Regions from separate parts of the Shewanella sp. KCT genome, predicted to be linked through region 1. Evidence: predicted binding sites of a transcription regulator. Region 1 holds the regulator's gene; the other holds the start of a gene.
The links. Region 1 encodes MetJ, which represses methionine synthesis genes. Its sites were predicted from a motif close to TAGACGTCTAGACGTCTA; they were not measured.

Region 1 (7,584 bases):
TGAGATGAGGGCGACCGATTGGCTGGCCCTGCGTGTCGGCTATCGCCACGACATGAAAGATACCAGTAGCAACCTCTATACCCTGGGCACAGGCTTTACCATAGGCCGCTCCTTTAATCTGGATCTCACCGGCCTGGTGGGCACAGATGACGCCGTGGGCGGGGTGATTCAGACTTCCTATCATTTCTAGGGATAGGTTTTTTAGAAACAAGAAGGCCGGCTATGATGCCGGCCTTCTCTTTATCCTAGAGGAGTTACAGCAGGGTGCTTAAGGACTTAGCGGCCAGCAGGATGGCGCTCAGGCTACAGAGTACCAGCGTCATGATACGGGTCTTGTTCTTGTCTATGCGCCCCACCAGGCGATTGGCGATCAGGTAACCCAGCAGCACAGAGGGGAGCAGCAGCGCCGAGCAGTAGAAGTGATGCAGGGTCAGCAGACCCGTGAGCCCCAGAATCACTATGGCGATAGTGGAGCTGAAGATGAAGAAGGCCGACAGGGCCGCGCGAAACTGCTTGGCATCCTTACCCGAGAGCAGTATGGCCAGCGGCGGTCCGCCGATGGCGGCGATGTTGCCGAAGATCCCCGAGATCACCCCGGCGATAAACAGGCTGCGGCGGTTAACCACCAGGTTGAGTCGCATCAGGCTCAGCAGTACGGCGATGGCCACGATAATGGCGATAGTCATGCCGAGCACGTCCTGGGGAGCGACCATGAGCAGGCCGGCGCCGATCAGTCCGCCGGGGATGCGTCCCAGCAAGGCATATTGCAGGCCGTTGAATTCCAGGGCGCCACGCTCACGGATCAGTGTCAGCAGGGCGATAGAGAAGCCCATCAGGATCACCGGCGCAGGCACCAGTGACGGCTCGATAAGATAGAGCAGCGGTGCGGCGACGACCGCCATGCCGAAACCGATTAGGCTCTGGGTGAGGGCGCCGACGAAGACGATAAGCGAGGCTAGCGCCAGAATATGGGGATCGAGCGGAAGTGCAGGCACTGCAATGTTCCAGACTAAGGTTGAAAACTAAAAGAGGGACCGCCTAGCGATCCCTCTATCGATTCGTGTGTGAGTGGATCACTCCATCTCTTCCCACTCTATGCCCATCTCGGTCATCAGACGTTTGACTTCGGCCGGGATGCTATCTGGCTTGTCTTTAGACAGGTCATCGTCTTGGGGGAGTGGCTGACCGGTGTAGGCGTGCAGGAAGGCCTCGCACAGCAGCTCGCTGTTAGTGGCGTGACGCAAGTTGTTGACCTGGCGCCGGGTGCGCTCGTCGGTTAACACCTTAAGCACCTTAAGAGGAATAGAGACAGTGATCTTCTTTACCTGCTCATTCTTCTTACCATGTTCAGCATAGGGGCTGATATAATCGCCATTCCACTCAGTCATTGACTCACCTGTAAATTCTAAAATTCGGTGCAGATTTTAAACCCTTACAAATTACAGTCAAATTATTGCCTCGAATTTTTGGCAAATGCAAATAGATTTCTAAATGTTTGGACGTCTAAACGTCCAAAAGTTGTTGACGCTCACTACCGGCTTAGGTACATTTAGACGTCCAGACATCTCTTTTGTCCGAGGTGCCTGCCCAGATCCATATTGAGGAGTTGAAGATGACAGCGCGTAAACTAGCCACCGCCGCCGTACGACGAGGCATAGAGTCAGACACTCAGCACGGTGCCGTGGTGCCGCCTATCTATCTGTCGACAAACTACTCGTTTGAAGGGCATCAACAGCCGCGGGCATTCGATTACAGCCGTTCCGGCAACCCGACCCGCTCCATTCTCGGCGATGCGATTGCCGAACTGGAACAAGGGGCGACCGGCGTGGTGACCTGTACCGGCATGGCCGCCATCACACTGGTGACCAGCCTGCTAGGCCCAGAAGATCTGCTGGTGGTGCCTCACGATTGCTATGGCGGCAGCTATCGCCTATTCACCAACCTGGCCAAGAAGGGCGCCTTTAAGCTCTTGGTGGTGGATCAAACCGATGATGCCGCGCTTGAGCAGGCGCTGAGCCAGTCACCCAAGATGGTGTGGCTGGAGACTCCCTCTAACCCGTTGCTGCGAGTCGTCGATATCGAGGCCATCGCCCAGGCGAGCCACAAGGTGGGCGCTCAGGTGGTGGTGGACAACACCTTCCTTTCTCCTGTGTTACAACAGCCACTGCAGCTGGGCGCCGATATCGTGGTGCACTCGACCACCAAATATATCAATGGTCACAGTGATGTGGTGGGCGGCGCCGTGGTGGCCAAAGACCCTGAGGTGGGCGAGCTGCTGCACTGGTGGTCAAATACCCTAGGTTTGACCGGGTCGGCCTTCGACAGCTACCTGACCCTGAGGGGGCTGAGAACCCTGGCGGTGCGCATTCGTGAACACCAAGCCAACGCTCAGAAGGTATTGGCACTGCTTTGTGACCACAAGGCGGTGGAAAAAGTGTATTATCCGGGGCTTGCCGAGCATCCAGGCCATGAAATTGCGGCCAGACAGCAGAAGGGCTTCGGCGCTATGCTGAGTTTTGAGCTAAAAGGTGGCGAATCGGCACTCGTTGCCTTTTTAGATGCGTTACAATACTTCTCGGTAGCCGAGAGTCTGGGAGGCGTAGAGAGTCTGGTGGCGGTTCCCGCGACCATGACCCACAGAGCCATGGACCCAGAGGCGCGCCGTGAGGCGGGCGTGAAAGATACCCTGATCCGTTTGTCAGTGGGCATAGAAGATGGCGAGGATCTGGTGGCCGATATTCTTGCGGGTTTAGAAGCGGCTATCGCGGTAAGTAGTTAAAGGGTTTGAGGAGCAGATAATGACACGATGTCATTTGCATAAGTTTGGTGGTTCTAGTTTAGCGGATGCAGATTGTTACCGCCGCGTCGCCCACATTTTACTGACCCATGGCCACAGCGATGATCTTATCGTGGTGTCGGCCGCGGGCAAGAGTACCAATTTCCTATATCGCCTGCTGGAGCTGTGCGACACAGATCAGCTGTGGCAGGAAGAGTTACAGGTGCTGGTGAGTTACCAGCAGAACCTGATCGAGCAGCTGCTCTCCAACGAGCAGGCCCGTAGCCTGAGAGAGCGACTGGCCACCGACAAGTCGCAGCTGACCAGCCTGTTGTCGCTCGATGAGCTAAACGATTATCAACGCAACCAGGTAGTAAGTTTCGGCGAGCGCTGGTCTTCTCGTCTGCTGGCGGCTCTGCTGCGCGAGTCTGGCGTGGCGGCGACCGATGTCGATGCCCGCACCCTACTGGTCGCCGATGAAGGCGCCGTGCCGCAGATCCGCCTTGGCGAGTCACGCCAGAAGGTGCAGGCGCTGCTCGAGGCTCATCCCCAGGAGCGTCTGGTGATCACCGGCTTTATCTGCGCCAACGAGCAGGGCGACACCCTACTGCTGGGCCGTAACGGCTCAGATTTTAGCGCCACTTTACTGGCCAGTTTGGCGGATATCGAACGTGTCACCATCTGGACAGATGTGGAAGGCGTATTTAACGCCGATCCTAACCGAATTAACGATGCCAAGCTGCTCAAGAGCATGTCGCTCACCGAGGCGAACCGTCTGGCGCACCTTGGCTCTCCTGTGCTGCATAACCGCACTTTGCAGCCACTGTTCGACACCGAAGTGAGCCTGGCGGTGCGTTCAAGCTATGCGCCCCATACAGATTTTACCCTGATCGCCCCTAAGAGCTCGTCGGCCAGTGCCCCAGTGGTGACCAGCCTCTCCAGCGTCAGTCTGTTTAGCCTGACCATAGGGGTTGAGCTGCCGCAGTTGCTGGCCTGTTTTGCCCAGGCTGGCCTGACGCCACTGGCCTATTGGTCGTTGGCCCACGGCCGCGCCGAGCTGGCCTTTACCCATGAAAATCAGAAGCAGGCCCAGGCGATCTTCGAGGCCAAGCGCAGCGAGCTGGGAATCGATGAGTTACAGCTGCGCGACGATCTCGGCCTGGTGGCCCTGGTAAGCGCCGATGCCAGCCTCTATCGCCGCGGTTTCTCGCGTCTGCTGAGCCGTGAGGCCCATCCTCTGTGTAACGATGGCTTGAGTCTGGTGACTCTGGTGCCTAAGGCGCAGGTAAACCTGTTGACCCAGAAGGTGCACAGACGCTGCGCCGGTCCGCGCAAGCGTATCGGTGTCTTGCTGCTGGGCATAGGCAACATAGGCGAAGCTTGGATCGATCTCTTCAAGCGTGCCCGCCCCGTGCTCAATAAAGAGCTTGAAGTCAGCGTCGAGCTGGTGGGACTCTTGAGTTCCAAGAAAGCGCTGCTGAGCGAGACAGATATTGACTTAAGCAGCTGGCAACAGGCCTTCGAGGAGCGTGGTACTGGCTGGCAGTACACCCATCTGTTCGAGCAGTTACAGGCGTTAAATTGCGATGAGTTGATCGCCCTGGATATCAGTGCCAGCGCCGATCTCACCCTGCAATATCCAGAGTTTTTTGCCCGGGGCATTCATATCGTCAGCGCCAACAAGCTGGCGGGTTCTGGGCCGCTGGCCTTCTATCAGGAGCTGAAACAGCAGCTGGGCAATCGTCGTCTGTTTTGGCGTTATAACGCCAGCTGTGGTGCGGGCCTGCCGGTGCAACATGCGCTGAACGATCTGCATAACAGCGGCGATAGCATAGAGGCGGTCGGCGGCATCTTCTCTGGCACCCTGTGCTGGCTGTTCGAGCACTATGACGCCAAGAAACCCTTCTCCGAGCTGGTGCTGGAGGCTAAGGGGCTGGGCATTACCGAGCCAGATCCCCGCGACGACCTCTCCGGCCGGGACATGCAGCGCAAGTTGCTGATCTTGGCCCGTGAGATAGGTTACGACATTGAGCTGGACGATATCGAGCTGGAGTCTCTGGTGCCGACTACGCTGGCCGAGATCCCGTTGGATGATTTCATCAAACGTATGGCCGAGCTCGATGGCGAGATGTTGCAGCAGTATCAGGCTGCTGCCGAGCAGAACAAGGTGCTCAGGTATGTGGCGTCATTGGATTCAGACCAGGGCCTGCTCAAGGCCAAGGTGGGGATCCAGTGGGTCGATAGGAGCCACCCGTATGCCAATCTGACGCCGGGCGATAATGTCTTCGTGATCCGCAGCGATTTCTATCAGGACAATCCGCTGATCATACGTGGTCCGGGTGCCGGGCGCGAGGTGACGGCTGCCGCGGTGCAGTCGGATCTGGCGCAGATCTGCCGGGATCTCCTGCAAGAGTGATTCAAAGGGTCGATGCGTGCATCGGCCTTTTTTATAGCTTTTTCTCTTCTTCTTTATATCTCTCTTTCAGTGTATTTCGCCGGATGAATTGGTGAGATAGGCCTGCCTGTGTCTGCCGTTTCACTTTCGGACTATCTTATAAACAGATTGTTTTTTAATGAGGCAATTTTTGGGCTTGACATCACTCTGAGTTTCTCTAGTATATGGACATATAGACGTCCAAACGTCTAAAATATTTTTTGCTCTAGGTCTGAGGGAATTAAGATGGCTTTTCATCACGCACAACACGCCAATTCATTGAATCAAAGCTTGTCTGAGCTTAATGGTGATATCAATGTGTCATTTGAGTTTTTCCCGCCGGCCACCCCCGAGATGGAAACCATTCTGTGGAACTCCATCAGACGCCTGGAGCCGCTTAAGCCTAAGTTTGTCTCGGTAACCTATGGTGCTAATTCTGGCGTGCGCGATCGTACCCATGGGGTGATCGAACGTATTCAGAAGGAGACAGATCTGGTGGCGGCGCCCCATCTGACCCTGGTCGATGCCAGCGATGAAGAGCTGGTCGAGCTGGCGAAGCATTACTGGAACTCGGGTATACGCGACATCGTTGCGCTTCGTGGCGATCTGCCCGCGGGCAGCCCTAAGCCGACCCGTTTTGCCAACGACCTGGTGCGCCTACTCAAATCTGTGGCCGACTTCGATATCTCGGTGGCGGCCTATCCTGAGGTGCACCCGGATGCGCCCAATGCCCAGGCGGATCTGATCAACCTCAAGAAGAAGATAGATGCGGGGGCCAACCGCGCCATCACCCAGTTCTTCTTCGATGTGGAGTCTTACCTGAGATTCAGAGACCGCTGCGTGGCCGCCGGAATCGACGTGGAGATAGTGCCGGGCATTCTACCTGTGACCAACTTTACTCAGCTGAAACGCTTCGCCGGCATGACCAATGTGTCTATCCCGAGCTGGCTACATCGGCAGTTTGAGGGGTTAGATGATGATCCATCGACCCGCCAGATGGTCGGGGCCAACGTGGCCATCGACATGGTCAAGGTGTTGTCGCGAGAAGGGGTGAAAGACTTCCACTTCTATACCCTGAACCGCGCTGAATTAACCTATGCCATCTGCCATACCCTTGGTGTAAGACCCGGTAAATAGCATTTCGTTTGCCAGAATAGACGTCTAGCCCCGCCTCGATTGGTGGGGCTTTTTATTCCTATTATCAATAGTCCTGGTGTGGTTTTTCTTCTATGATTGACCACAGCCAATAAGGAGGTTGATATGTATAGAATGCTTATCGGAGTGACAGTGCTTTTCCTGAGTAGTCAGGCGATGGCCGCCAACGAGATGCCACCGGCCGCCGCCCTGTGTGGTAGTTGTCATGGCCCGACCGGGATGGGCATAGAACCTATCGCGCCGCGTATCGCCGGACTCTCTTCCGAATATATTGCCAAGCAGATCCACCTGTTTCAGCAAGGCGACAGACAAAACCCCAGCATGACGCCCATGGCTATGACGGTGCAGGGAGAGGCCATCAATCAGGTGGCAGATTACTTTGCCGCTCAGCCAGTGCCTGACTTTTCCCCAGCCTTACGCGGTAGCCAGACTAGCTACCAAAGCGTGGCGGAAACCTTGGTCTATCAAGGGGACTGGCAGCGCACCCTGCCGGCCTGTGTCTCTTGCCATGGCCCCTCGGGGATAGGCGGAGGCCAGTTTCCACGTCTGGCGGGGCAGCAGGCCAGCTATCTCAAGACACAGCTGATGGCCTGGCAGTCAGGCACGCGTAAGGGCGATATCGATAACATGATGGGCAATATCGCCAGCAAGTTGAGCCAGGATGAGATAGCGGCCCTGGCCGACTATTTTGCCACATTGAAGTAGGGAGGTGGATATGAACAGGAATCTAATGACACTCAGCGGCCTACTCTTGTTTGCCCTTGGCAATAACTTACAGGCGGGTGACTTACCCGATAAGCAGGCTGAGCTGAAACTGGCGGCGCCAGTGCAGGATGCGGATTATCTTAAAATGCGTTCCCTTGCCAGCATCCCCGAAGGTGCCTTCGGCGACAAGGTGCGCTTGGGTTATCAGCTGTTCGTCAATACCCAACAGCTTAGGGGCCAATATGTGGGCAATGAGCTGAACTGTGTCAACTGTCACATGGATGCCGGACGCAGGGCCAATGCCTCACCCCTATGGGCCGCCTATCTGGCCTATCCCGCCTATCGCAAGAAGAACGATAAGGTGAACAGCTATCAGGAGCGGATCCAGGGTTGTTTCACCTATTCGATGAATGGCAAGGCGCCCGAGTCGGGCAGCGAGCCCCTGGTAGCGCTGTCGGCCTACTCCTACTGGTTAGCCATGGGGGGCCTGTTGGATAAGTACGGCGTGACTGGC
Region 2 (7,584 bases), 210 kb from region 1:
TCGCCGGACTCGTGGGCGAAGATCATATAGTCCCGGGCGTGGGGCGCTATGGTCACCGCCGCCAGGGCCGCCGCCGTGGCGATGAAGCCGTCGATCAACACCAGCATCTTCAGCTCTGCCGCCGCCAATATGGCGCCGGTCATCTGCACTATCTCGAAGCCACCCAGACAGGCCAATACACCATAGGGATCTCCCAGTTGCTCACGGTGCAAAAACAGCGCCTGCTCCACCAGCAGCTGTTTGCGTGCCAGGGTGGCGGCATCTATGCCTGTGCCCCGACCGACACACTCGACCGCCTCGCGCCCCATCAGCGCCGCCATGATGGCCGCCGCCGAGCTGGTGTTGCCTATGCCCATCTCGCCGAAGGCTATAAGGTTACAGCCGCGGCCCTGATGCAGCGCGACTCGCTCCCTGGCCATGGCGAAGCCCTGCTTGACCGCACCCAATGTCATGGCGGGCTCGCGATGAATCGCACCTGTGCCCGCCCCCAACCTGTGATTGATAAGCTTGGGCTGATCATGGATCTCCTGGGCGATGCCGCAGTCGATCACCTCCATGGTGATCCCCCCCTGGGCACAGAACAGATTGATGGCCGCGCCGCCCTTGAGGAAATTCATCACCATCTGGGTGGTCACCTCGCTAGGCGCGATGGAGACGCCGGAGGCGGCGATGCCGTGATCGCCGGCAAACACCAAGAGGGTTGGTTTGGTTATTTGCGGCTTGTCTGGCCCCAGCACCCGGGCGATAGTCATCGCCAGGGTTTCGAGCGCGCCCAAGGCGCCCAGTGGCTTGGTCTTAGTGTCTATCTTCTGCTGGATCTTGGCATCGAACTCGCTACTTACCTCAGTGACTTCAAACATACTGGTACCTCATATCGCTCGCCCTCGTTCTCGATTCATTGCAATCCACGCCTTCTTTGCAGGCATAGTTCGGCACAGTTCAATACTCTTCTCCATCATGACTCCTCTCCTTCCATACACCTTTCCTTCGATCCTGGGCTAGTTGCCACGCTTCCCGCCCAGGATAAACAGAAAGAAGAGGCTGCCTATCACAGCCGTGATGATCCCCACCGGCAGCTCCTGATAGCTGAGCAGACACCTGGCCAGCACATCCACCCAGATCATAAACAAGCCGCCCACCAGGGCCGTCAGCAACAGGGCGAAACGCCCCGGCAGCAATAGGCGCACCATGTGGGGCACCATCAGGCCGACGAAGCCGATGCCGCCGCAGTTGGCCACCAGGACGGCGGTGATCAGCGAGCAGAGCAGCAGGCTGACGAGACGCAGGCGCTGCACCCGAATGCCCAAGGTGTGGGCGGTCTCATCCCCCGCCTGAATGGCGAGGATCTGCCGCTTAAGCAGCAGCAAAATGGCGCTCGCCGCTAACACCAGCAGCCAGGGCAGCCAGAGCATCTGCCAACTCGCCTTGGCAAAGCTGCCCAGGCTCCAGAAGAGCACAGAGGCGGCCGATTGCGGCCCGGAGAAATAGAGCATCAGGCTGGCCAGCGCGCCGAACAGGAAGGAGATCGCCACCCCGGAGAGCAACATGCGCTCTATCTGGGTGTTAAGATCCCGTCCGCACAGGGCCAGCACCATGAGCACCGCCAGGCTGGCACCGATAAAGGCGCCAAGCGGCAGGCCGACACTGGCAAGAGCGCCGCCGACACCGCCCAGCAGGGTGATCACCACAACCGCCCCCAGACTGGCACCGGATGAGATGCCAAACAGATAAGGGTCGGCCAGGGGATTGCGAGTCACCGTCTGTAACACGGCGCCCGCCAGGGCCAGGCCGAAGCCGGCGATGAAGGCCAGCAAGATGCGCGGCAGGCGCAGCTCAATCAATATTCTTGCTGTCACGCCGCCGGGATCGGCGCCGCTCAGCTTGGCCAGCAGCACCTCAAGCACCTCGGCGACGCCTATCTGCGCCGCGCCGAAGCTCACCGCCAGCACAGGAGTCGCCAGGGTCAGCAGCCCCAGGCAGACGAAGGCCAGGTATTGTTGCGGGCTATAGCCTCTTCCCAGACTCAGGCTAGCGCTCAGCATGGTTAGCCTCCTTCGCCTCAAAGGTCTGGTCACCCAAGCCATTGCCATGCAGAGCACTCTGCCCTCCATTTTGAAGGTGATAGCCATAGAAATAATTAATCTGCGGGTTGCCGTGCTGTGGATGGGGCGATACCTGACAGCAGACGCCGAACACCCTGGCGATCTGCGCCTCGCTCAGCACCTGTTTGGGCGAGCCTTGAGCCACCGCCTTGCCCTGATCCAGCAGCAAAAGTTGATCGCACAGGGCGCTGGCGAGATTGAGGTCGTGAATCGAAATCACCACAGTCACCCCCAGGGCCTTGAGCAGCTCGAGGATCTGGATCTGATAGCGGATATCCAGGTGATTGGTGGGCTCGTCGAGGATCAACAGCTTGGGCTGCTGCACTATGGCGCGAGCGATCAGGGCCCGCTGCTTCTCGCCCCCAGACAGGGAGGCGTAGATCTGTCCGGCGCGATCCTTGAGCCCCACTGTCTCCAGGGCCTGACTCACCGCCAGGCGGTCGGCCTTGGTGGTCATGGAGAAGGCGGCCTTGTGTGGCGTGAGCCCCAATGCCACCAGCTGGGCCGTGGTCATGTCGAAATGCTGGGGCGTGTCTTGCAGCACAACCGCCACCTCGCGGGCAAAGGCCCTGGCGCTCAGGCTGGCGATAGGCTGCCCAAACAGCTGGATCTCACCGCTGTTAGGCGTAAGGAAACGATAGAGGCAGCGCAGCAGGCTGGACTTGCCTGCGCCGTTGGGGCCTATGATCCCCAGCATCTTACCCTCGGGCAGTGCCAGGTTAACCTGGGACAGTATGGGGCGCTCACCGCAGCGCCAGCTGAGATCCCGCACCGATAGCGCCGGGCGCACGCAGGCGCCATCGCCTGCACCTAAGTTCGATCCTTCACTGGCGCCGTGAGACAGGAGTGATTCTGTTTGTGATGGCTGACTAGGGGCGCTCAAGGTCGCGCCCTCCGGGGAGCAGCGCCGAGGCGCCCTCGCCCTTGGGCCAGACTCGGCCCCGAGGTATTCTTCATCTATTGGCTCCCTCAAGTCACCCGCTTGAGATAGTAGTTGGAGAGTAGGCAGGTATCCTGACTCGTGGCGACCAGGTCGGGTTCGACTAGGCAACACACTCACAGTTGCGGGCACAGTTTGGGCTAGCGGCGCTGGGCCTTCCCCAATTCCCTATTAAGTCCAAGTTATCGCCTTGGCGATCTCGACACCATACTCCCGGCGCAGGCGGTCCCCACGCACGGTTATTATGCTAAATTTCGCGCCCCTGGCAAGCGGGCTGCTACTCGGGCTAACAAATCAATTACTCGGCGTCGTGCCAGTGCAGGCGCCAGTAACCCTCTCCCGCCTTATCGCGATAGTGGCTTACCTTGACCACACTGGCGTAATCCAGACTCAGCCGGGTATAGAAGCCCACGGCGCGCTCTACCCCCAGGGCCTTGGCCATCAGGTGACGTATCACGCCGCCATGAGTGAGCAGTAACAAGGCCTCACCACTATGCTGATGCACCAATAGCTCGACCACCTCGTCGACACGCTGCTCGAACTCAGCCATGGGCTCCCCTTCGGGCAGTGGATTGGCCCAAGGGTCCCGCCAATAGGCACTCAGCTCCTCGCCGTGATCGGCATGCAGCTCAGGGATAGGCTGACCGTCCCAACGGCCGAAGTAGATCTCCTTGAGCCCGGCATCCAGGGCTACCTTCACCTGATTCTTAGTCGTCAGATGTTCGGCAAACACGCGGCAACGCTTAAGCGGCGAGCTGATCACCCTGTCCACCGTCTGGGGCAGCTTGGCATAGGCCAGCTGCATCTGGGCGAAGCCTATCTCTGTGAGAGGTTGATCGCTATGGCCGCGCAGCAGGTTGCCGCCTTCACATTCGCCGTGGCGCATCAAATAGAGTGTCGTTTGCGTCATAACTGCAGCATTAAACCTTTTCAAGTTAAGTCGCTAGCAGCATACCCTTATGGCAATAAGCTTGGCAACGCCAGACAATTAACACATTGAAAAACTTTCAAATTAAATATCTTTGTCAGCCTTTCCATACAATGCAGTTTAAACAGGACGCAGCGGCGCAGCCCTCGAATTTCATCCGTGTTTACGCTTATACTCATTTGACTTGCCCTGGGTATTATAAGTCGATTAGTATAGACGTCTATACGTTTATACATCCAAAATAAAAATAGCACGTCAAATCGATAGACGCGGCAGTTTAGGCAATAGGTCAGTTGAAGTAGGTGAAAGTTATGGCGACCCAATCCCCTGTTCGAAACGTAAGGCAGATTAACGACGCGATCCGCGCGCGGCTCAATAAGGAAATTTTGATCCTCGACGGCGCCATGGGCACCATGATCCAGAACCACAAGCTGGAGGAGGCCGACTTTCGCGGCAAACGCTTTGCCGAGTGGCCCTGCGATCTCAAGGGGAACAACGACCTGTTGGTGCTGACCCAACCCGAGCTTATCAAGCAGATCCACAGAGATTACCTGCAGGCGGGCGCCGACATCATAGAGACCAACACCTTCAACGCCACCCAGGTGGCCATGGCCGACTATGAGATGCAATCGCTGTCACGGGAGATCAACCTAGAGGGCGCTCGACTGGCCCGCGCCGCCTGTGATGAGGTGGCCGCCGAAACCGGCCGTCAATGCTATGTGGCCGGGGTACTAGGGCCCACCAACCGCACCTGCTCCATCAGCCCGGATGTCAACGATCCCGGCTATCGCAATATCCATTTCGACGAGCTAGTCAGCGCCTATATCGAGTCCATCGAGGCACTGATAGAAGGCGGCGCCGACATCATCATGGTAGAAACCATCTTCGATACCCTCAACGCCAAGGCGGCGCTGTTTGCCATCGAAACGGTATTCGACCAGCTGGACCAACGCCTGCCTATCATGATATCAGGCACCATTACCGATGCCTCGGGCCGCACCCTGACGGGTCAAACTACAGAAGCTTTCTACAATTCACTGCGCCACGTGAAACCGCTCTCCATCGGCCTCAACTGCGCCTTGGGGCCGCAAGAGCTGCGCCCCTATGTAGAGGAGCTGTCGAAGATCGCCGAGTGCTATGTCTCGGCGCACCCCAACGCTGGCCTGCCCAACGAGTTTGGCGGCTACGATGAGACGCCGGAGGAGATGGCCGAGGTGATCGGCCCTTGGGCAGAGGAAGGCCTGCTCAACATTATCGGTGGCTGCTGCGGCACCACCCCAGAACATATCAAGGCGATCCGCGCCGCCGTCATCAAGCACGGCGCCCGGGAGCTGCCGGATCTGCCCGTAGCCTGTCGCCTCTCAGGCCTGGAGCCGCTGACCATAGACGCCGACTCGCTATTTGTGAACGTGGGCGAGCGCACTAACGTCACCGGCTCGGCCAAGTTTCTGCGGCTGATCAAGACGGGCGAATATGAAGAGGCGCTGTCGGTCGCCCGGGATCAGGTGGAAAACGGCGCCCAGATCATCGACATCAACATGGATGAGGGGATGCTGGACGGCGTCGAGGTGATGCAGAAGTTCCTCAACCTTATCGCCTCCGAGCCCGACATCAGCCGGGTACCTATCATGATCGACTCCTCCAAGTGGGAGGTGATCGAGGCCGGCCTCAAGTGCATTCAGGGCAAGGGCGTGGTGAACTCCATCTCCCTCAAGGAGGGTGAAGCCAAGTTTATCGAGCAGGCCACCCTGGTGAAACGCTACGGCGCGGCAGCCATCATCATGGCCTTCGACGAAGTTGGCCAGGCCGATACCATGGCGCGCAAGATAGAGATCTGTACCCGCGCCTATCGGGTATTGGTCGATAAGGTGGGCTTCCCGCCGGAAGATATCATCTTCGACCCCAACATCTTCGCCATCGCCACTGGCATCGACGAGCACGACAACTATGCGGTGGACTTCATCGAGGCGACCCGCGAGATCAAGCGTACCCTGCCCCACGCCATGATCTCCGGCGGCGTGTCTAACGTCTCCTTCTCCTTCCGTGGCAACAACCCGGTGCGCGAGGCGATCCACGCCGTGTTCCTCTATCACGCCATCCAGGCGGGGATGGACATGGGCATAGTCAACGCCGGTCAGCTGGCGATCTATGATGATATCGATCCCGAACTGAAGGCCAGGGTAGAGGCCGTGGTGCAGAACCTGCCCTGCCCGGTGGAAGGATCGAACAACACAGAACAGCTACTGGAGATCGCCGAGCAGTACCGCGGCGACGGCGCCGCTGGCGCCAAGAAGGAAGATCTCGAGTGGCGCAGCTGGCCAGTCAACAAGCGGCTGGAGCACGCCCTGGTCAAGGGGATCACCGACTTTATCGATCAAGACACCGAAGAGGCGCGCCAGTTGGCCAGCCGTCCGCTGGATGTGATCGAAGGCCCGCTGATGGATGGCATGAACGTGGTCGGCGACCTGTTTGGTTCGGGCAAGATGTTCCTGCCCCAGGTGGTGAAATCGGCGCGGGTGATGAAGAAGGCGGTGGCCTACCTCAATCCCTACATAGAGGCGGAAAAAGTCGAGGGCGAGTCCAACGGCAAGATCCTCATGGTGACGGTTAAAGGCGACGTGCACGACATAGGCAAGAATATCGTCGGCGTGGTGCTGGCCTGTAACGGCTACGAGGTGGTGGATCTCGGCGTCATGGTGCCGGTCGAGAAGATCATAGAGGTCGCCAAGGCGGAGAAGGTAGATATCATCGGCATGTCGGGGCTTATCACCCCGAGCCTGGATGAGATGGTGCACAACGTCAAAGCCTTCCACAAGGCGGGACTGAATATTCCCTCCATCATAGGCGGCGCCACCTGCTCCAAGATCCACACCGCGGTGAAAATCGCACCCCACGCCCCAGAGGGCGCCATCTATATCGCCGACGCCTCGCGCGCCGTGCCCATGGTGGCCAAGCTGATCAACAAGGAGACCCGACAGGCGACCATAGATGCCGCCTACGAGGAATACCGGGTGATGCGCGACAAACGCAATTCACAGGCCAAGCGCAAGCAGATCGTCACCCTGGAGGCCGCACGGGAAAACCGCTGCCAGCAAGACTGGAACGCCCATATGCCATTTGTGCCGAATCAACTGGGCAGACAGGTGTTTGACGACTACCCGCTGGAAGACCTAGTCGATCGCATCGACTGGACGCCATTTTTCCGCAGCTGGGAGCTACACGGCCACTTCCCCAAGATCCTCGATGACGAGGTGGTGGGCGAAGAGGCGCGCAAGCTCTACCAAGATGCCAAGGCGATGCTCAAAACCATCATCGAAGAGAAATGGCTGACGGCCAAGGCGGTCATCGGCCTCTTCCCGGCCAACACAGTCAATTACGATGATATCGAGATCTACACAGATGAAAGCCGCAGCCAGGTCGAGATGACCACCCATCATCTGCGGATGCAGATAGAACGTGTGGGCAACGACAACTTCTGTCTCGCCGACTTCGTCGCGCCGAAAGACTCTGGCGTCGCCGATTACATGGGCGGCTTCGCCGTCACCGCCGGCCACGGCATCGACGAGCATGTGGCCCGCTTCGAAGCCAACCACGACGATTACAACGCCATCATG

Region 2: the regulator MetJ is predicted to act here: its motif matches at 4,184-4,201, upstream of metH (methionine synthase).

The regions. Positions count from the first base shown of each region.
Region 1 is NZ_LVDJ01000002.1:259,029-266,612, reverse strand. It holds gene AYI87_RS04035 (conjugal transfer protein TraF) at 1-190, shown strand, start outside; gene AYI87_RS04030 (sulfite exporter TauE/SafE family protein) at 255-995, opposite strand; gene metJ (met regulon transcriptional regulator MetJ) at 1,074-1,388, opposite strand; gene metB (cystathionine gamma-synthase) at 1,613-2,779, shown strand; gene AYI87_RS04015 (bifunctional aspartate kinase/homoserine dehydrogenase II) at 2,799-5,192, shown strand; gene metF (methylenetetrahydrofolate reductase) at 5,457-6,347, shown strand; gene AYI87_RS04005 (c-type cytochrome) at 6,480-7,070, shown strand; gene AYI87_RS04000 (c-type cytochrome) at 7,096-7,584, shown strand, end outside.
Region 2 is NZ_LVDJ01000002.1:51,731-59,314, forward strand. It holds gene cobT (nicotinate-nucleotide--dimethylbenzimidazole phosphoribosyltransferase) at 1-860, opposite strand, end outside; gene AYI87_RS03110 (FecCD family ABC transporter permease) at 999-2,042, opposite strand; gene AYI87_RS03115 (ABC transporter ATP-binding protein) at 2,029-2,985, opposite strand; cobalamin riboswitch at 3,089-3,267, opposite strand; gene AYI87_RS03120 (histidine phosphatase family protein) at 3,341-3,952, opposite strand; gene metH (methionine synthase) at 4,282-7,584, shown strand, end outside.